DNA from 3 places in the Arthrobacter sp. TWP1-1 genome. Region 2 is predicted to be linked to each of the others. Evidence: riboswitches for the same ligand, from Rfam matches in the RefSeq annotation. Region 2 holds a riboswitch; each other region holds the start of a gene.
The links. Region 2 has a riboswitch for S-adenosylmethionine ahead of ACP7B9_RS10935 (bifunctional o-acetylhomoserine/o-acetylserine sulfhydrylase). Riboswitches for the same ligand answer to the same signal wherever they lie in the genome.
Positions count from the first base shown of each region.

Region 1 (6,464 bases), on a different contig from region 2:
TCGTGAGTTCGGCCTCGGCGTCATCGCTCACGACGGTTTCTACCAGGTGCAGGCTCCTGTTAGCGACATCGAGGACCGCACGTTTGTACTGACCGAACGCGGCGATACCGTCACCGAGAACGCCATCATGGCCGCCGCGCACCGCGAAGGCACCACCGTGATCCGCAACGCCAGCCCCAACTACATGGTCCAGGATCTCTGCTTCTACCTGCAGGGACTTGGCGTCACCGTGGAAGGTGTTGGCTCAACAACGCTGACCATCAAGGGCAAGTCCCGTATCGACGTAAACATTGAGTACGCGCCGTCCGAGGACCCCATCGAGGCCATGAGCCTGATCACCGCCGGCATCGTGACAAAGTCTGAGGTCACCGTCACGCGCGTCCCCATCGAGTTCATGGAAATTGAGCTCAAGGTGCTGGAGCAGATGGGCTTCCGCTACCTCAAATCGGCCGAGTACATGGCCCGTAACGGCAAGACCCGCCTCGTGGACATCACAACTCTGCCCTCCGAGCTCAAGGCCGCGCCGGACAAGATTCACGCCATGCCGTTCCCGGGTCTGAACATTGACAACCTGCCGTTCTTCGCCGTGATCGCCTCCTGTGCCGAGGGCACCACGCTGATCCACGACTGGGTGTATGAAGGCCGCGCCATTTACTTGACGGAGCTGAACCGCCTCGGCGCCGGCGTTCGTCTGCTGGATCCGCACCGCATCGACATCACGGGCCCCACCGCGTGGCGTGCCGCCGAAATCGGCTGCCCGCCCGCACTGCGCCCGGCCGCCTGCATCCTGTTGGCCATGCTCGCCGCGAAGGGCACATCCGAACTTCGCAACATCTACGTCATCGAGCGCGGTTACGAAGATTTGGCCGAGCGCCTGAACACCGTTGGTGCTGAGATCGAGTACTTCCAGGACTAGATTCCAAAGTACGACGCCGGGAGGTCACCTTTCTCAGAAAGGTGGCCTCCCGTTTTTGTCCGCCTCGTTGCGGACTGCACTTGTTCCGAATATGGCTATGCTGAGTACATGTTTTCCTGGTTCCGCCGCAACACAGCCACCGGTCTCGCCACAGGGGATAGCGAGCAGAAATCCCCTGCCTTGCCAGCGCCGCTCACGCTGGGCTCCTTGCTCATAGAGGCTGTCGAGATCCCGGCTCGTCGGGCAAGCAAGCCACCCCAGCGAGTGGTCCAATGGAGCGTGGGAGAGACCCAAACCCGACTGCACCCGGAAGAGCTTCACGATCTCCTCGCGGGCAGGGTGGGCATTATTGATTCCATGACCGGCAGCGACGGCGCTTTTCTCTGTAACGCCGCTGGGGTTCAGGCAGCGGTGCAGGCAGAAAAACCGTCCCGGGTCGGCAAATGGACGGCAGTTTTCCCACCCGACGCCCTAGCCCTTTTGACGGGCCTCATCAGCGATGAACCCGCGGTCATCATCAGCCGGGAAGAGCAAGTTACGTTCGCCCGATGGCTGGACACGGTGTCCTATTAGGGACGTTAGATAGCGGCCAGCGCCTGTGCCAGATCCTGTTTCAGGTCATCCAGATCTTCCAAGCCAACTGACAAGCGCAGGAAACCATCGCTCAAACCGATCGCCGCACGAGCGTCCGGCCCCATAGCGCGGTGCGTTGTTGTGGCCGGATGCGTGATGAGTGACTTCGCATCTCCTAAGTTGTTGGAGATGTCGATGATCGCCAACGCGTTCAGCAGCGCAAAGGCTGCGTCCTTGGTGGTTCCATCGGCGGGTTCGGCCAGCTCAAAGGTCAGGACGGTGCCACCGGCCTTCATCTGCTTCTTGGCCAGCTCATACTGCGGGTGCGAGGGCAGATGCGGGTACAGCACGCGGCTGATCTGAGGCTGTGCCTCGAGAAATTCACCCAGCGCCAGCGCACTGTTGCACGAGTGGGTGACACGCAGATTCATGGTCTCCAAGCCCTTGGTCAGCACCCAAGCGTTGAATGCGGACAGGGCCGGACCGGTGTGGCGCATAAGGTTTTTGACCGGCCCGTCAATGAATTCCTTGCTGCCAAGGATGGCCCCGCCCAACACGCGGCCCTGGCCGTCAATGTGCTTGGTGCCCGAGTACACAATAATGTCGGCACCAAAGTCGCCACAGCGTTGCAGCAGGGGAGTCGCGAAAACGTTGTCGGCCACGACCTGGGCGCCGGCCGCATGAGCCAGATCGCACACGGCCTGGATATCGATGATTTCCTGCATGGGGTTCGACGGCGATTCGAAGAACACGACGGTGGTGGGAACGGATAACGCTTCGCGCCACTGCACCAGATCCGGCCCGTCCACAAAAACGGTCTCCACGCCCCAGCGTGGCAGGAGTTCGTTGAGGATCACGAAGCAAGAGCCAAACAGGGAGCGCGAGGCGACCACCCTATCGCCGGCAGCCAACAATGCGCCGAGGGCCGTGAAGACGGCGGACATGCCAGACGCCGTCGCAAAGCAGGCTTCCTTACCCTCCAGTAGCCGCAGCCGTTCCTGGAACGTGGCCACGGATGGGTTGCCATACCGCGAGTAGACGAAGCGGTCCACCTCGCCTGTGAAGGCCTGCTCGGCTGCTTCGGCTGATTCGTACACAAAGCCGGAGTTGAGGAACAGGGCCTCGGAGGTCTCCTGAAAATTGCTGCGGTCGAGCCCGCCGCGCACGGCCTGAGTGTCCTCGGCCCATGTAGCTGCATGCTCGTTAAAGTTACTCAATTGCTTATCCTTGGCTTTCGCTGGTGCTGCTCTTTGTTTGGATCGGGTTCGTGGCGGTTAGCGCCAGGGCAGCTTCCGATTTTTCCAACCGTTGAGCACCCTGTCGCCAAAGCGGTCGGGTTCACCTTCAAAACCTTCCAAGATGTTGTACGCCGTGTACCCGGCGGCCGTGGCGGCGGTAGCGGCTGCGATGGAACGCGCTCCCGAACGACACAGCACCACCAGGGGCTTCTCTGGGGGAACCGTTGCCAAGAGCTGGGTCAGAAACTCAGGATTGTTGCTGCCATTGGACAGGTTCCATTGAATGAAGACGGGTTCGGTATTCAATGAGGATGTGTCCGGCACGCCAATGTGGGTCCATTCCCCGTCGGTGCGCACGTCAACAAGGACGGCTCCTGCCGCTATGTGATCCCATGCTGTTGCGGGAGCGAGATCGCCTGCGTAGCTCATGCGATCCCCTCGCCATCAAATTCAAGTTCGGAATCGAGCTCGTCAAGTGCGTTTGCCACTGCCACGTCGCTGCTGGCCACGGCCTGCGGGAGGATGACGGCCTGGGCGCAGATGACGGTGGTGCCGTTGAACGTCACGGTGGGTCCACCGTGCAGGACGTACCCTTCGGCAAGCGCGGCTGAGATGCGCTCACAAAACGATCGGTCGTCGGGGCCGGTAATTAGGCGGTAGGCCAGGGGGGATTCGTCCGCGGACATGGGGTCTCCTCATTGCAAGTGACTGGCCTGTGCAAGCGGGAGATAACTGCGGCGCTTAAACGAAATTCCTGGCGCTGCTGGAGGGTTCACGCTTGCAAACGTCAGCCGTTGGTAGCTGGTTTTGCCGAGTATTCACCTGAGGCACCCCGCCGGAAAGAGGGTTGCCGGCCAGCAAGTCAGGGCTTGATACTGGCACTCATTACTCACCTCGAAAGTAACACATTCGTCACGGGTGGGGCCTAAAAAATTTTCGTGTGTGGCGCAACATGACGGGACGCGGTTTAAGCGGTGGCGCTGCTGCGGTGGCGCCCCTTGTGCTGGCAGGATAGAACCATGACACCCAGCCGCGCCTTTGCCGCCGTCCGTTTCCTCTTTGGGGCGGTGACTCTCATCGCCGTGGGCATCCAGTTGGGCATCCACATCGGCCATGGCTTCTCGGTGCTGAACTTCTTTAGTTACTTCACCAATCTCTCCAATATTTTCGCCGCTGTGGTGCTGCTGGTGGAATCCGTCTTGACGTGGCGCGGGAAAGAATTGGGGCCGGCGTGGCAGCTGTTGCGCTGTATCTCAGTGGTCTGCATGGCACTGGTGGGCATTGTTTTCCAAGCTCTGCTCCGTGATGTGGACCTTGGAGCGCTCTTGCCGTGGATCAATACGTGGCTGCACTATGTGATGCCCGTTGTGGTCGTTGCCGATTGGCTCATCCAGTCTCCGCGCAACCCCATTTCACTGCGCAAGCTAGGGATAGCAGTGCTGTTCCCGTTGGTCTATCTGGCGTATTCGCTGATTCGCGGCGCGGCGATCAACTGGTACGCCTACCCATTCCTGAACCCGAACAATGGCGGGTACGGCCCTGTGGTGATCACCTGCGTGATTGTGGCTGTGGCGTTCGTCGTCACCAGCGCAGTGCTGATATTGCTGGCTAACAAGTTCCGTCCGCTGGTGCCTACAGCGTTGTTGCCAGAATCGCGCTGAGCTCGCTGCTGAGCTGTTCCCGGATGGCGGCCGTGCCAATTTCCGCACCGTCGATCGTGTTCACGGGTGCCAACAGGCGCAGGCTTGAAATCAGCCAGACAGCGTCCGCGTCGAGCAGATCAGCGGGCGTGACAGGGCCATAGCCGAGTTCCCAGCCAGCCTCCTTGGCCGCGGCAAACAAGGCGCCTTGGGTAGTGCCAGGCAAGATACCCGTGTCCAGGTGCGGTGTGATGAGCCGTTTCAGGGGAACGCCCGAGTCGTCAGAGATATGCGCCAGGAGAACGGACGACGTCGGCCCCTCCAACACGAGATCGTCACCGCTGGTGAAGATCACGTCATCTGCGCCCTGTTCATGTGCGTGCCGCAGGGCCGCCATGTTTACAGCGTAAGAGAGGGTTTTGGCGCCAAGGAGCAGCCACGGTGCGCGGACAGCGATATCGCTGTCGTAGCCGCGCTCAAGCAAAATGACAGCCAAGCCCTTGGCCCGCTGTTCGGCCAGTGCCGGCGAGATTGCCGAAACCTGCACCCAAGCCGTGGGGGTGTTGGCGCCCTCGGGCCCGCGGGTGGCAATGAGTTTGACGACGCACTGACGCGCCGCGTCAGCTGCTGAGCGGGAATCCTGGGGTTCGGAAGCGGCGAAGGCGGCAACCGCCGTCGTAATGGCGCCCTGCCAAGCTTCCGCTGATGGGATGGCAAGGGCCATGGTCCGGGCCGATCCGGCAAGGCGGTCTAGGTGCGCCTGGATTTTTCGTGGAACCCCATCGACGGCCAGCATGGATTCGAAGATTCCGTCCCCACGTGTGACGCCCTGATCCGTGGCCAAGATGGCGGGGGTGGAGGCGTCGACCAAGCGGCCTGCGGGGTGGGCGGGGTCAAGGAAAACCAAAACTGTCATGCGATAGAGCTTAGCCGCCCGCCACCCGCCTCTGCCGGTGAAAATTGCCTATAGGCTGTTGTTATTTGCGGTCCCATGATCCGGTGGGCACCGTACCGGTGAAATAGGGGTGGCTGGATGGTCTGGACCGCATTTAACCTGCCAACGGGCAGCGCGTGGCTCTCAGTGCTCTTCTTGATCGTGGATTTGGGTATTCGCATTGCCGTGTTGGGCATCATTCCCGGAAATCGGCGCCCCACAACAGCTATGGCGTGGCTCTTGTGCATCTTCTTCCTGCCCTATGTTGGCCTGGTCCTGTTCCTGATGTTTGGAAACTTCCGGCTCTCACGACGACGGCGGGAATCTCAGGACGCCGTCAACCACCGTGTGGTGGAAGGGACCCGCGGGATCGCGGATCTGGTTCCTGAGTATGAAGGCCCGGCGTGGGTGAAGTCTGCCATTGAGTTGAACCGCAACTTGGGTTCCTTCCCTGCCTTGGGGGCCAATAAGGTCCAGCTGATCGAGGGCTACCAGGAGTCCCTGGACGCCATGGCCGATGAAGTGAGCCGTGCCGAACACTTCGTCAATGCCGAGTTCTACATTATGAGCTCCGATGGTTGCACCGACCGGCTGTTCACCGAGCTCGAAGCCGCCGCCGAGCGTGGTGTCCGGGTGCGCGTGCTTTTTGACCACATCGGCTCGATCCGGGTGCCCGGCTACCGTGGAATGATTCGACGGCTTAAGGCAAGCCAAATCCAGTGGCGCCGCATGCTGCCGCTGCTGCCCGTCAAAGGCCAATGGCGCAGGCCCGATCTTCGGAACCACCGCAAGATTCTGGTGGTTGATGGACGGGTGGCTTTCACTGGATCACAGAACGTCATTGAGCCGTCATATCGAAACAAGAAAAACCAAAAGATTGGCCGGAAGTGGGTAGAACTCATGTCCCGGCTCGAGGGGCCCATCGTGGGCACGCTCAACGTCATGTTTGCCACCGATTGGTCCGCCGAGACGGAAGAGAACCTCGAAGGCCAGCTGGCAACGCACCACTGGGATTCCTTTGCTGGCGCTTCCTTGTGCCAGGTGGTGCCCAGCGGGCCGGGGTTTGTCACCGAGAACAACCTTCGCCTGTTTAACACCCTGTTGTACTCCGCGGAAGAGTGCATCACGATCTCCAGCCCGTATTTTGTGCCTGACGATTCGCT
Region 1 covers NZ_JAFCXC010000004.1:345,141-351,604, reverse strand. Annotated here, with positions in the region: gene ACP7B9_RS10335 (UDP-N-acetylglucosamine 1-carboxyvinyltransferase) at 1-916, shown strand, start outside; gene ACP7B9_RS10330 (hypothetical protein) at 1,025-1,489, shown strand; gene ACP7B9_RS10325 (O-succinylhomoserine sulfhydrylase) at 1,495-2,706, opposite strand; gene ACP7B9_RS10320 (rhodanese-like domain-containing protein) at 2,764-3,156, opposite strand; gene ACP7B9_RS10315 (DUF1737 domain-containing protein) at 3,153-3,413, opposite strand; SAM riboswitch class IV at 3,497-3,617, opposite strand; gene ACP7B9_RS10310 (Pr6Pr family membrane protein) at 3,747-4,388, shown strand; gene ACP7B9_RS10305 (aminodeoxychorismate lyase) at 4,360-5,283, opposite strand; gene cls (cardiolipin synthase) at 5,401-6,464, shown strand, end outside.
Region 1: another riboswitch for S-adenosylmethionine. It lies ahead of ACP7B9_RS10315 (DUF1737 domain-containing protein); the one in region 2 lies ahead of ACP7B9_RS10935 (bifunctional o-acetylhomoserine/o-acetylserine sulfhydrylase).

Region 2 (6,464 bases):
CCGTGCTGGCCGCGCAGGACGCGACGACAGCACAGCGCTGCACACGATCGGGGTACGTTGCAGCCCACTCCAGCGCCCGGGCCCCACCCATTGAACCGCCAATGACGGCGTACCAGCTGGTGACTCCCAGTTGGTCGGCCAAGCGTGCCTCGGCGTGAACCGAGTCGCGGATGGTGACAAAGGGGAAACGTGATCCGTAAGGGCGCCCGTCCTCGGCAATGCTGGACGGGCCGGTGGAGCCATAGCAACCGCCCACCATGTTCGCGCTCACCACGAAATACTTGTCGGTGTCGATGACCTCGCCCGGGCCGACAAGCCCTTCCCACCAGCCGTCCGCCTCGGAGTCTCCACGGCTGACGTGGGTGCTGCCGGTGAGGGCATGCTGGATGAGGACGGCGTTGTCACCGGCCGCATTGAGGGTTCCCCAGCATTCAAAAGCTATGGTCACCGACGGGAGGGCTCCCCCGGCTTCCAGAGGCAGCGCACCGATGTGAACGGAGCGCAGTAGCCCCCCGCCCTGCCCGACAGCAGCTGACCAAAGGCTGCTGTCGGGCTTGGACGTACCTTCTTGAATCTCGGGCGGAAACACGTTTCGCTCCGATGCCGCGTGGATCACTTGAGTCACTTAGTTCGCAGCAGACTTAGCGGCGCGGAAGCCGGATTCAAGGTCGGCAATGATGTCGGCGATGTTTTCCAGTCCCACCGACAAGCGAACCAATCCGGGGCGAACACCGGCGGCCAACTGCTGCTCGGGTGTGAGCTGGGCGTGCGTGGTGGAGGACGGGTGGATAACCAGGGAGCGCACATCGCCGAGGTTGGCAACATGGGAATGCAGCTCCAACCCATCAACAAAGCGCTTGCCGGCCTCGGCACCGCCCTTGATGTCGAAGGCAACGACGGCGCCGGTGCCCTTGGGTCCGTACTTGCGGCCACGCTCGAACCACGGGCTGGAGGGGATGCCGGCGTAAGCCACAGCCTCCACGTTTTCGTTTCCCTCAAGCCAGGTGGCAACCTCGACGGCGTTGCTGACGTGACGCTCAACGCGCAGGCTCAAGGTTTCGATGCCCTGAGCGATGAGGAAAGCGTTGAACGGGGAAACGGCCGCACCGAGATCGCGCAGCAGCTGGACGCGGGCCTTCAGGATGTACGCCAGGTTCGCGCCCAAGGCGCTGCCGACACCAAGGTCGCGGGCAAAGACCAAACCGTTGTAGGTCTCGTCCGGGGTGTTGAAGCCGGGGAACTTCTCCGGGTTTGCGGCGAAATCGAACTTGCCGCCGTCGACGATCACACCGGCGATAGCGTTGCCATGGCCGCCGAGGTACTTGGTAGCGGAGTGAATGACAATGTCGGCGCCCCATTCCAGCGGACGGATCAGGTAAGGGGTGGCCAGGGTGTTATCCACCAGCAAGGGAACACCGGCCTCGTGGGCGATGGCGCTAATGCCTTCGATGTCCAGGACGTCCTGACGCGGGTTGGAGACCACTTCGCCGAAGAATGCCTTGGTGTTGGGGCGAACGGCTGCACGCCATTGATCCAAGTTGTCGGGATCCTCGACGAACGTGACCTCGATACCCAACTTCTTGAAGCTGTGCGCCAGCAGGTTGTAGGTGCCACCGTAAACACTGGGGCTGGAGACGATGTGATCGCCCACTTCAGCCACGTTCAACAGGGCAAAGGTGGTTGCGGCCTGGCCCGAGGCCAGCAGCAAAGCACCAACGCCACCTTCAAGGTTGGCTACCCGCTGCTCTACGGCGTCCGTGGTGGGGTTGCCGATACGGGTGTAGATCGGCTCCAGCTCGGCCAGCGCAAACCGTGCGGCTGCGCTCTCTGCTGACGGGAACACAAAGGACGTCGTCTGGAAGATCGGCAAGGCACGGGCGCCGGTGGCGGGGTCCGGCTGCTGGCCTGCGTGGATCTGACGGGTTTCAAATGACCAACCGTTACTCATGGTGGATTCCTTCACACTATGGGCCTGCAGCAAAACCCTCCAGTGCGAAATACACGGAAGGGCTTGTCGTCGATGGCCCGCGCTTGCACCGAAACCGGACGGTTCGGTGCCAGGTCGTCACCCGGGGCACCCCGCCGCGGAAGGAGGGTTGCCGGTCAGCAAGCCGGGGCTTTTTTGCTGACACTCATGACCTACATCCAGTGTGCGAGATGATGCCGCACCGCCGCAAGATTATGACGAATTTGTGACTAGTGACGAATATCTGCTTGAAATTCAGATGAAAGCGTGTGTGTCGATGAACTAATGACTGGTTTGTGACCTATTTGCCCAACCCAGCGCGGCGAAGCGCCTCGGCCATAGCTGTGTTGGCGGCGGAAGCGGCGGGAGCCTGCGCGGCGGGAACAGGACGAGCCTGGCGGTTCGCGCCCTGCGGCGCACCGCTGCGCTGGGTCCCACCGCGCGGCGAGGGCCGCCCGGACGTGCGGGAGCCGCCGTCGGGCTTGGAATTTGGCGCCCCTGAAGGCGCAGTTGCCTCATCGTCCAAACGCAGGGTGAGCGAGATGCGTTTGCGTTCGGGCTCAACCTCTAGCACCTTTACGCGCACCACCTGGCCGGATTTGACCACTGTTCGCGGGTCCGACACAAAGGAGTTGCTCATGGCGGAGACGTGGACCAACCCGTCCTGGTGCACGCCGATGTCGACGAACGCACCAAACGCGGCAACGTTGGAAACTGTGCCCTCGAGAATCATGCCCGGGCGCAGGTCGGTGATCTTTTCGATCCCGTCGGTGAAGGTGGCGGTTTCGAAGCGCGGACGGGGGTCGCGGCCCGGCTTTTGCAGCTCAGCGACGATGTCCTGCACGGTAGGCAGACCAAAATCACCCTCGACAAATTCGGCCGGATTCACGGACGCCACGGCACCAATTCCAGCGGAAATCTCGGTCGGTTTAGCGCCAACGGCGGCGAGGATTTTACGCGCCACACCATAGGCTTCGGGGTGCACGCTCGAGGCATCCAACGGCTCCGCTCCCCCGGTGATCCGTAGGAATCCGGCGCACTGCTCATAGGCTTTGGGGCCGAGACGGGCCACCTTGAGCAGTTCGCGACGCTTGTTGAAGGGCCCGTTTTCATTGCGATGCGCCACGATGTTTTCACTCAAAAGAGGGCCGACGCCAGCAACTCTCGCCAAGAGCGCGGGCGAGGCCGTATTGAGGTCCACACCCACGGCGTTCACACAGTCCTCGACGACGGCGCCCAGGGAACGTTCCAGCTTGGCCGGGGTGAGATCGTGCTGGTACTGGCCCACGCCGATGGACTTGGGATCGATCTTGACCAACTCGGCCAAGGGATCCTGCAGGCGACGCGCAATTGAGACGGCGCCACGCAGCGACACATCCATGCCGGGCAGTTCGGCGCTCGCTAGCGCGGACGCCGAATAGACGGACGCACCCGCCTCGGAGACCACGAGCTTGGTCACCTGTTTGCCGGGGTTCAGGCGCTTGAGCTCGGCGACAAGTTCGGCCGCCAACTTATCGGTTTCGCGGCTGGCCGTGCCGTTGCCAATGGCCACGAGCTCAACGTCATGCTTTTGGGCCAACGTCACGAGCGTTGCCAAGGCCTCATTCCACTTGCGGACTGGCGCGTGCGGATAGATGGTGTCGGTGGCGGCGACCTTGCCGGTTCCGTCCACTACGGCTACCTTGGTGCCGGTTCGCAGGCCCGGATCCAAACCTAGAGTTGCACGGTTTCCCGCCGGCGCCGCCAACAGAACATCACGCAGATTTGCCGCGAAGACCCGCACCGATTCTTCCTCGGCGCCTTGGAACAGGCGTACCCTCAGGTCCACGGAAAGTCGCGTCAGGATGCGGGTGCGCCAAGCGAGGCGGGCACTCGTCATGAGCCAGGTATCGGCGGCACGGCCGGATTCGCTGATTCCCAACGAGTGGGCAACGGCGCTTTCATATCCAGCCCGTGCCAGAGCCTGAGCGTCGGCGTCGCGAGTGTCGGCCTCGGCCAAATCAAGCGTCAGCACGCCTTCTTTCTCGCCACGCAGCAGGGCCAGAACGCGGTGGCTCGGCAGCGTGTGCGGTGGCTGGGAAAAATCAAAGTAGTCCTTGAACTTTTCACCTTCGCCAGCCTTGCCGGTTTTCACCGACGAGCGGAGCCGCCCCTTCTTCCAGAGGCGTTCGCGCAAATCACCAACGAGCGCGGCATCCTGGCCGGCCCGCTCAATCAGGATGGCCCGGGCGCCAGCCAGGGCATCATCGGCCGAGGCCACGCCGCGCCCTGCATCAACAAAGGAGTCCGCTTCAACAGCCGGAAACCGCGACGGGTCGGCCAACAAAGCGTCCAGCAACGGCTCCAGTCCGGCCTCGCGGGCCGTGTCAGCCTTGGTCTTGCGGGTGGACTTGTAGGGCAGATACAGATCCTCAAGTTCGGACTTGGTTGCGGCAGCTTCTACGGCGCGGCGCAACTCGGCCGTCAGCTTGCCCAAGCCATGAATGGTCTCCAGCACCACAATCCTGCGGGCCTCCAGATCACGCAAATAACGCAGGCGCTCCTCAAGGTCGCGGAGCTGGGCGTCATCCAATGTCCCGGTGGCTTCTTTCCTGTACCGGGCAATAAAGGGGACGCTGGCGCCGTCGTCCATCAGGGTAATTGCAGCGCGAACCTGCGCCGGGCGCACGCCCAGCTCGGCAGCAATGGCGGCGCAGATGCGCGACTCTTGGGCGGCAGGGGTGGGCAGGGACAGGGGTGCGGCTGGAGTATCGGTCACACCCCAATTCTGCCCCACTCGTCGCCGCGTCGCGTCCGCACGAGATAGCACGTCCTACGTGACTTAGGCAACACTAAGTCGAGAGCCCGATCACAAAGTGCCAAGATGAAGTTATGCGAATGGATCATGTTTCTTACGCCAGTGAATCAGATGGATTGGCTGCCACTACGGAGCGAATCGCGACCGCCCTTGGGGTCGATGCAGTGCGCGGCGGAGTACACCCGCGCTTCGGCACCCGCAATATGATTATTCCGCTCACCGATCACCATTACTTGGAGATTGTTGAGTGCCTCAACCACCCGGCGTCGGACAAGGCGCCGTTCGGCCAAGCCGTAAAAGCACGCTCTGCGGCTGGCGGCGGTTGGATGGGATGGTGTGTCGCCGTTGACGACCTCGCCCCGTTCGAGGAACGCCTCGGCCGCAGCGCCGTCCCCGGCAACCGCAAGTTCCCCGATGGCCAGGAATTGATCTGGCAGCAGATCGGGATCAAGGGTCTCATTGCTGACCCGCAGGTCCCCTACATGCTCAAGTGGGAGGGCGATCCGGCACTCCACCCCTCGCAGGCACGCGAATCCACAGTTCGTCTATCATCGCTAACCATCGCTGGCAGCGCCGAGCGCGTCACCGAATGGCTCGGCGAGCCCGTCGAGGCGCCGCTGAACGACGTCGCCGTGGAGTGGATCGCTCCGCGCGGCACCCCGGGCATCATGAGCGTCACCTTTGAAACGGCCAATGGCCCGGTGACCATCTAGTTTCTGTTCCTTTCCTCCCGTTGACCCGTCAGATAATGCCGCTTTGGACGTTCAAAGCGGCATTATCTGACGGGTCAACGCGTGGTTTAGCCGCCGAAACCGAGCGCCGGGCCAAGTGTGAACGCGGCGATGTCGATGAGCGCGTGAGCCACCACCAGCGGTGCCACCCGGCCGTACTTCTTGTACACCCAGCCGAACAGCAGGCCCATGGCGAAGTTCCCCACGAATGGGCCAAAACCTTGGTAGGCATGATAGCTGCCGCGCAACAGTGCACTGAGCATAATCGCAGCCCAGGGGCCCAGCCCGATCTTCTCCAACCGACCCAGCAGATAGCCATTGAGGATGACTTCCTCAAGCACACCGGCGCGAATGGCCGAGAGAACTAGGACCGGAACCGTCCACCAATACTGATTCAGGGCGCTGGGAATGATCTCCGTAGTGACGCCCATGGCCCGCCCGGCGGCATACAGCCCAAGCGACGGAATGCCGATGACCACCAGCAGACCCAGCGCCCCGAGCCCGTCCCGCACCGGGTGACGCCAATCCAGCCCGATTCGTCTGAAAACCGACTTCCCCGGCTCGGCCAGAAGGTAAAACACCAGCATGACCGGAACCAGCGCAAAGAAGATGTCCAGAATTTGGTACGTGAAGTCGAAGAATTCGCGATTGTTGCGCACCACGTTCAGCGTTGAGGTGCCCTGCGATATGGGCGCCCGGCTCAACTTATCCAGCAGCGACACCACCGAATAAATGGCGGACTGACCCAGCGAGACGCCCAGCACCAACAGCACTTCAATCACCAGCCGGCGCCGTGACTTACTCCCCCAGCCCTGATGGTCGACGCCGGACGCCTCGTCTTTCGCTGCTGGCGACCCGGCGGCTGGGGCCGTTGGGGCTGGGACGCGAGGTCCGGCGTCGTGGATGGCTGGCGTGGAAGGGCTCTCACTCATGCTCTCCATCATGCACTCCACAGCTTGTTTTCAGCCAC
Region 2 covers NZ_JAFCXC010000005.1:105,552-112,015, reverse strand. Annotated here, with positions in the region: gene metX (homoserine O-acetyltransferase MetX) at 1-505, opposite strand, end outside; gene ACP7B9_RS10935 (bifunctional o-acetylhomoserine/o-acetylserine sulfhydrylase) at 626-1,963, opposite strand; SAM riboswitch class IV at 2,023-2,140, opposite strand; gene ACP7B9_RS10930 (Tex family protein) at 2,268-4,724, opposite strand; gene ACP7B9_RS10925 (VOC family protein) at 4,838-5,476, shown strand; gene ACP7B9_RS10920 (CPBP family intramembrane glutamic endopeptidase) at 5,563-6,426, opposite strand.

Region 3 (6,464 bases), on a different contig from region 2:
CGCAGGTTGGCGATAAGTGGCGTGAAATTCTGCCGCAATTTGGTGCAACCGTCACCTTGGAGGACGGCACCTTGACCGTGACCGGCGGTGCCGAGATTCTCGGTGTCGATCTCTCAGACACCTCCGAGCTTGCACCGTCCGCTGCTGCCATCTGCGCCCTGGCCTCAACGCCGTCGCGGCTGAGGGGCATCGCCCACCTGCGCGGCCATGAGACTGACCGCCTAGCCGCCCTTGTCGCGGAGATCAACGCCTTGGGCGGTGACGCCGAGGAAACTGAGGACGGACTCATCATCAATCCCGCTCCGCTGCGCGGCGGCGTCTTCCACAGCTACCATGACCACCGCATGGCCACGGCAGGCGCCATCATCGGCCTGGCCGTGCCCGGCGTCGAGGTTGAAAACATCGCCACGACGTCCAAGACCATGCCTAACTTCCCCGCCATGTGGGCAGCCATGGTTTCTCAAACGGCCGGGGCATAAGACTATGGCACAGGATTACAGCAACTGGGACGAATCAAATGTCCGCGTCAGGGCCAACAAGAAGGGCAGCCGGCCGCGCACCAAGGACCGGCCCGCCTACGAGGAAGCCGTCATTGGCCGCATTGTCACTGTTGACCGCGGGCGCTACACAGCCATCGTCGATGAGAATGAGCCCACCGAACGCACACTGATCGCCGCCAGGGCCAGGGAACTGCGGCGCAATCCTGTCGTGGCCGGTGACTTTGTGGCCCTGGTGGGCGATATCACAGGCAAGCCGGACACCCTGGCACGGTTGGTGCGGATCGAGGAACGCCGGACGCTTCTGCGTCGCAGCGCCGATGACACCGATCCCATTGAGCGGGCGGTGGTGGCCAATGCCGATCAGCTGGTCATCGTGGTGGCCGCCGCCAACCCCGAGCCCCGCACCGGCTTCATCGACAGGGCTCTTGTGGCTGCTTACGACGCCGGCATTGCGCCGTTGCTGTTGATCACCAAGACAGACATCAAGGATCCAGCGGAGTTGCTGGCCAACTACGAGCACCTGGACATGACGGTCATCATCAGCCGGACGGCCGCCGACGGCGCATCCGGCATTGACGCCCGCAGCGACGACGGCGATTCCGCCGTCCTAGCCGGTGGCGCCGTGGAGCAGCTGCACGGCTACCTCAACGGCAAGGTCAGCGTCCTGGTTGGTCACTCCGGCGTGGGAAAGTCCACCATGGTGAACGCCCTGACGGGTTCCCAGCGGGCCACCGGCGGCGTCAACGCCGTCACGGGCCGCGGGCGCCACACTTCCTCATCCGCGCTGGCCCTGCGCATCGAAGACGGAAAGCCCGGATCCTGGATCATCGATACTCCCGGCATCCGTTCCTTCGGCCTGGCCCACGTGAACCCGGACAGGATCCTGCAGGCCTTCCCCGATCTGCAGCCTGGCACCGACGATTGCGAACGCGGCTGCAAGCATGACACTGCCGCCGTCAATTGCGGACTGGACCCGTATGTGGCCGATGGTCACGCAGGCCCATCGGGCCCGGCCCGCCTCGCCTCGCTGCGCCGCCTCTTTGGCACCAGCGATCGGACCGAAGGCCGTGCTGCGGAAAAGGAACTCGGCATCATCGACTAGTCCCCACCGGCGCCCTAACCTCGTTCCTCGGCCAGGGAACCCTGCCGGCGTGGGCCCAACCAGAATCGTCGCCGGAAAAATGCCGGTCCGGCTGCTCCGCCGCGTCAGCTCGCAGTATTGTCCCAAATACCGATACGGTGAAAGTATGACGACCGCTCCCCAGACGTATAACGACGACCTCCGCCTGGCCCACGTGCTGGCTGACAGCGTGGATTCCCTGACCATGTCCCGTTTCAAGGCACTGGACCTGACGGTTGAGACCAAGCCTGACCTGACGCCTGTCACGGATGCAGACAAAGCCGCCGAGGAGTCCATCCGCAGCCAGCTGGCCCGGGTCCGCCCGCGCGATGCCGTGCTGGGCGAGGAGTTTGGCAGTAGTGGACACGGCGCTCGTCGTTGGATCATCGACCCGATCGATGGCACGAAGAACTTTGTGCGCGGGGTACCTGTCTGGGCCACGCTGATCGCCTTGGTCGACGAGGGGCGCCCCGTAGTTGGTCTTGTCAGCGCTCCCGCTTTGGGCAAGCGCTGGTGGGCTGCCGAGGGCACAGGTGCCTACATGGGCAAGTCGCTAGCTGCAGCCACCCGCATTCGCGTCTCCAACGTGGGCGAACTCAAGGACGCCTCCCTGTCCTACTCCTCCCTGACCGGGTGGAAGGAACGCGGCAACCGTGACGAGTTCATCTCCCTCACAGACGATGTCTGGCGTACCCGCGCGTACGGCGACTTCTGGTCCTACTGCATGGTCGCCGAGGGCGCCGTGGACATCGCCTGCGAGCCCGAGCTCAACCTCTACGACATGGCCGCACTCGTCCCCATCATCACCGAGGCTGGTGGCCGCTTCACCTCCCTCGAGGGCGCCGACGGCCCCTTCGGCGGTAACGCCCTGGCCACCAATTCCATCCTCCACACCGAGGTTCTCCGACGTCTGAATCCCAAGTGGGACGACCTTCTCGCCTAAGCGCAAGAGATAGCACGAGTGAGTTAAGAACGACGGCGGCCTCCCGCCGTCGTTCTTTTTTGCCCGTCTTCCGCCGGGCTCACCTTGGCGCGACAACATGACGTAACAAATGCGAGTCGTGCAAACTTGGGCTAATCTTTTGGGCATAGGTCACGAGTGCCAGCGCTAAACCCCGGTTTGCTGGCCGGCAACCCTCCTTTCGCGGCGGGGTGCCCCGGGTGACGACCTGGCCAGGCCGGAACGGTCATGGCAAGCGCGGACTTCTGGGCACCCCAAAGGTCCAAGGTTTCAAAGGAATTACTCATGAGCCATGCCCTGTTGGAAAAACCATCCCTTGCCGATTCACCCCTCCTGGCCGTTGTTGGCCAGGACCTTGCCGCCCCGCTGATCCAGGGCGGGCACGTGCGGTATGCCAACCTGGATTATGCTGCGTCCGCCCCCGCCGTCGAGGAGGTTGCCGCCCACCTGAACGAGGTCCTGCCGTTCTACGCAAGTGTGCACCGCGGCGCCGGATTCGCTTCCCAGGTCAGCACCTCGGTGTACGAGAACGCGCGCACCATCGTCGCTGATTTTGTCGGTGCCCGCGCGGACGACACTGTCATCTTCACGCGCAACACCACCGATTCCTTGAACCTCCTCGCGGGCTGCGTGGAGAGCATCTTGAAGTCTCGTGGATACGCCGAGGGTCGCTCCAACGTCCACGGCGAGGTGCTCTATCTGGACATTGAGCACCATGCAAACCTGCTTCCCTGGCAGGGATTGCCACATCGCTCCGTGATTGCTGCGTCCTCTATCGAGTCGACGCTGGCCCGGGTCGAGACCCAATTGCGTGCGGGCAACGTCCTGCTGCTGGCCGTCACGGGCGCTTCCAATGTCACTGGTGAAGTCCTGCCCGTTGCGGAACTGGCCACCCTGGCGCACCGCTACGGCGCCCGGATCGTGGTGGATGCAGCTCAGCTGGCCCCGCACCGGAGGATCGACCTGACGGCCACAGGCATTGACTATGTGGCATTTTCCGGCCACAAGTTGTACGCACCCTTCGGCGCTGGCGTTCTGGTGGGCCGTTCGGACTGGCTTGATTCCGGTGCACCTCACCTGGCCGGCGGTGGCGCCGTGAAGGAGGTGCGGCTCGAATCGACCAGCTGGACGGACGGCCCTGCCCGCCACGAGGGCGGCTCCCCCAACGTGCTTGGCGCCGCAACCCTGGCGAAGGCAGCCTCCATCTTGACCGCCTTGGACGCTGACGACTGGCACAACCATGAGCAGCTGCTCCGCCAACACCTCATCAACGGTTTTGAAAAGATCGAAGGCGTCACGGTCCACACCTTGTTCACGGACGCAGACACCCACCCGGAATGCGGGAGCATCGGGGTCGTGAATTTCTCGGTCACCGGCTACGACTCGGGGCTTGTGGCCGCTTATCTTTCGGCCGAACACGGCGTAGGCGTGCGCGACGGCAAGTTCTGCGCCCACCCCCTTTTGAACCGTTTGGGCCTCCCGTCCGGATCGCTGCGGGCCAGCTTTGGTGTTGGCTCCCGGCTGGAGGATGCGCAGCGCCTGATCGACGGCGTTGCGGCTCTCCTGCGTGACGGGCTGGGTTGGGATTACGTGGTCGACGCCGGCCGCTGGGTTCCAGCGAACGATGACCGTGTGTATCCCGCGTGGGCACCCAACACCCCGGGCACGGCAGGCGCCGCTCCCTGCAACACCTAACCCCTTCCGACGCCGCATCACTTTCCGGCCTGTTTTACCCGACGCCGCATCACCTTTCGGGAGGAGTGGGCCCGGCTCCGGGGTAAAGTTGAACGGCACAAACCACACAACTTTTCAGGAGCGTAGATGGCAGGCACCGGCGGACCGGTCTTTGACGCGGAACGGCGCAAGCACATGGCCGCGGCATTCCTGGAAGGCGGCGATCACTACCACAAGGTCCGTCCAAGCTACCCGGATGAGTCCCTGAGCTGGCTGATCGAAAAGGCGAACGGTCCCATCCACGACGCACTCGACGTGGGCGCCGGCACCGGCAAATACACGCAGTTGCTGGCCGAGCACGATTGGAGCTTGACGGCGGTCGACCCATCGGCCGATATGCTGGCCCAGCTGGCAGCCGAACTCCCCCATGTCACAACCATTGTCGGGACAGCGGAGCACCTGGAGCTCCCCGATGCGAGCACTGATCTAGTGGTCGTGGCCCAAGCCTGGCATTGGTGCGATCCGCTGGCCGCGAGTACGGAAATCGCTCGGGTACTCCGAAGCAAAGGCACCCTGGGCCTGATCTGGAACCAGCTCGACGTCGGCATCCCTTGGGTTCACCGATTGGCCCGGATCATGCACGCCGGCGACGTCCACAAACCTGATTTTCGCCCCGCCGTTGGCCCGGAGTTCTCACTGGCCGAGCCCCTTGACACACCGTGGAACCAGGCCATGACGCCCGAGGACATCATGGAGCTGACAAAGTCCCGCAGCTACTACCTCAAAGCCACAGAAAAGGTCCGTGAGAAAGTCATGAGCAATCTGCGCTGGTACCTATTTGAGCACCTGGGCCACACGCCCGGCGAAATACTCGAGCTGCCCTACGTGGCCCAAACCTGGCGGGCCGCCACGTTGTAAGCACGCGGGGCGGGGCTAACGGGTAGGCTTGAGAGCGTGAAACATTCTGCAAATTCCTCCAGCATCGAAGACTACGTCAAGGTCATTTATGCCTACACGGAGTGGCAGGACAAACCCATAACCTCCAGCGCGCTGGCAACCAGGTTGGGTGTCGCGAACTCCTCGGTCTCGGAGATGGTTCGCAAGCTCAAGGACCAGGGCCTGGTTGATCACGAGCCCTACAGCCCCATCCACCTGACCGCAAGGGGCTTGACGCTGGCCTTGTCCATGGTTCGCCGGCACAGGATGCTGGAAACCTACCTGGTGCGCGAGCTCGGCTACAGCTGGGACGAGGTCCATGATGAGGCCGAACAGCTCGAACATGCCGTCTCAGACCACTTCATTGAGCGCATGAGCGCAAAGCTCGGCCATCCGACACGCGATCCCCACGGCGATCCTATCCCGGACGCGCAGGGCGTGATCACCATGGTCCCTTCGCACCGACTCGACGAACTCGACCCCGCACACACCGGACGCATTAGCCGCATCAGCGACCACGACCCCGAACTTTTGCGCCATCTCGAGTCCATCGGCATTGGGGTGGACACCCGCCTCACCGTGCTGGGCCAGCCGCGCTTTGGCGCCGGTCTCCAAGTCTCCCTGACTGATGCCAAGATCGACGCCGGACCCTTGACCTTGAGCGATGAAGTTGCCGCCTCGCTGTGGCTGGCATCGGAGGGGTCCCACTCGGGTTGTTCCGTCCAGGAGCTTACCGGTGGTTCGCTGATGAACCCCTACACGGCGGCTCCCTAGTACCGATCCTGCGCCAGCCGGGCGGCTACTCGTCCTGCTACTCGTCGAGGAAACGTGATGCCGCGAAGTTGGCCACAGCCAGCACCATCATGATGATGCCGAGCACTGTTGAGCCAACGGCGAATAGTGCCACGGCCGCAACAATAAAAAGTCCCAGAGCCAGCCAGCGAACCAGCTCCGTACCCAGCCGCCTCTCGCTGCGCGGCGCCATGAATGCACCCCAGAAGACCACGACGACCGCGGGTACGCCCAAGCCCAAGATCAGGTTCCAGGGACTTTCCTGTTTGAAGCCCCAAAACAGGAACGAGGCAACCATGGCCACTTCAAGAGCAAAACCCAGGACCTTGTTTACACCGTCCGCCACGGGCTTGATAGCTTCGAGATCAACACCGGTGGCCTTGACCCGTGTGGCAATGCGATTCTTCAAAGATCCTCCTGCGTCCCTAGTCATGCGTTTCCCTACTCATTCTCGGCCATTTCTGCGCGTTCCCGCCGCAGG
Region 3 covers NZ_JAFCXC010000003.1:484,439-490,902, forward strand. Annotated here, with positions in the region: gene aroA (3-phosphoshikimate 1-carboxyvinyltransferase) at 1-479, shown strand, start outside; gene rsgA (ribosome small subunit-dependent GTPase A) at 484-1,602, shown strand; gene hisN (histidinol-phosphatase) at 1,748-2,563, shown strand; SAM riboswitch class IV at 2,712-2,825, shown strand; gene ACP7B9_RS08640 (aminotransferase class V-fold PLP-dependent enzyme) at 2,867-4,276, shown strand; gene ACP7B9_RS08645 (class I SAM-dependent methyltransferase) at 4,403-5,173, shown strand; gene ACP7B9_RS08650 (metal-dependent transcriptional regulator) at 5,210-5,965, shown strand; gene ACP7B9_RS08655 (YrdB family protein) at 6,003-6,392, opposite strand; gene ACP7B9_RS08660 (AMP-binding protein) at 6,425-6,464, opposite strand, start outside.
Region 3: another riboswitch for S-adenosylmethionine. It lies ahead of ACP7B9_RS08640 (aminotransferase class V-fold PLP-dependent enzyme); the one in region 2 lies ahead of ACP7B9_RS10935 (bifunctional o-acetylhomoserine/o-acetylserine sulfhydrylase).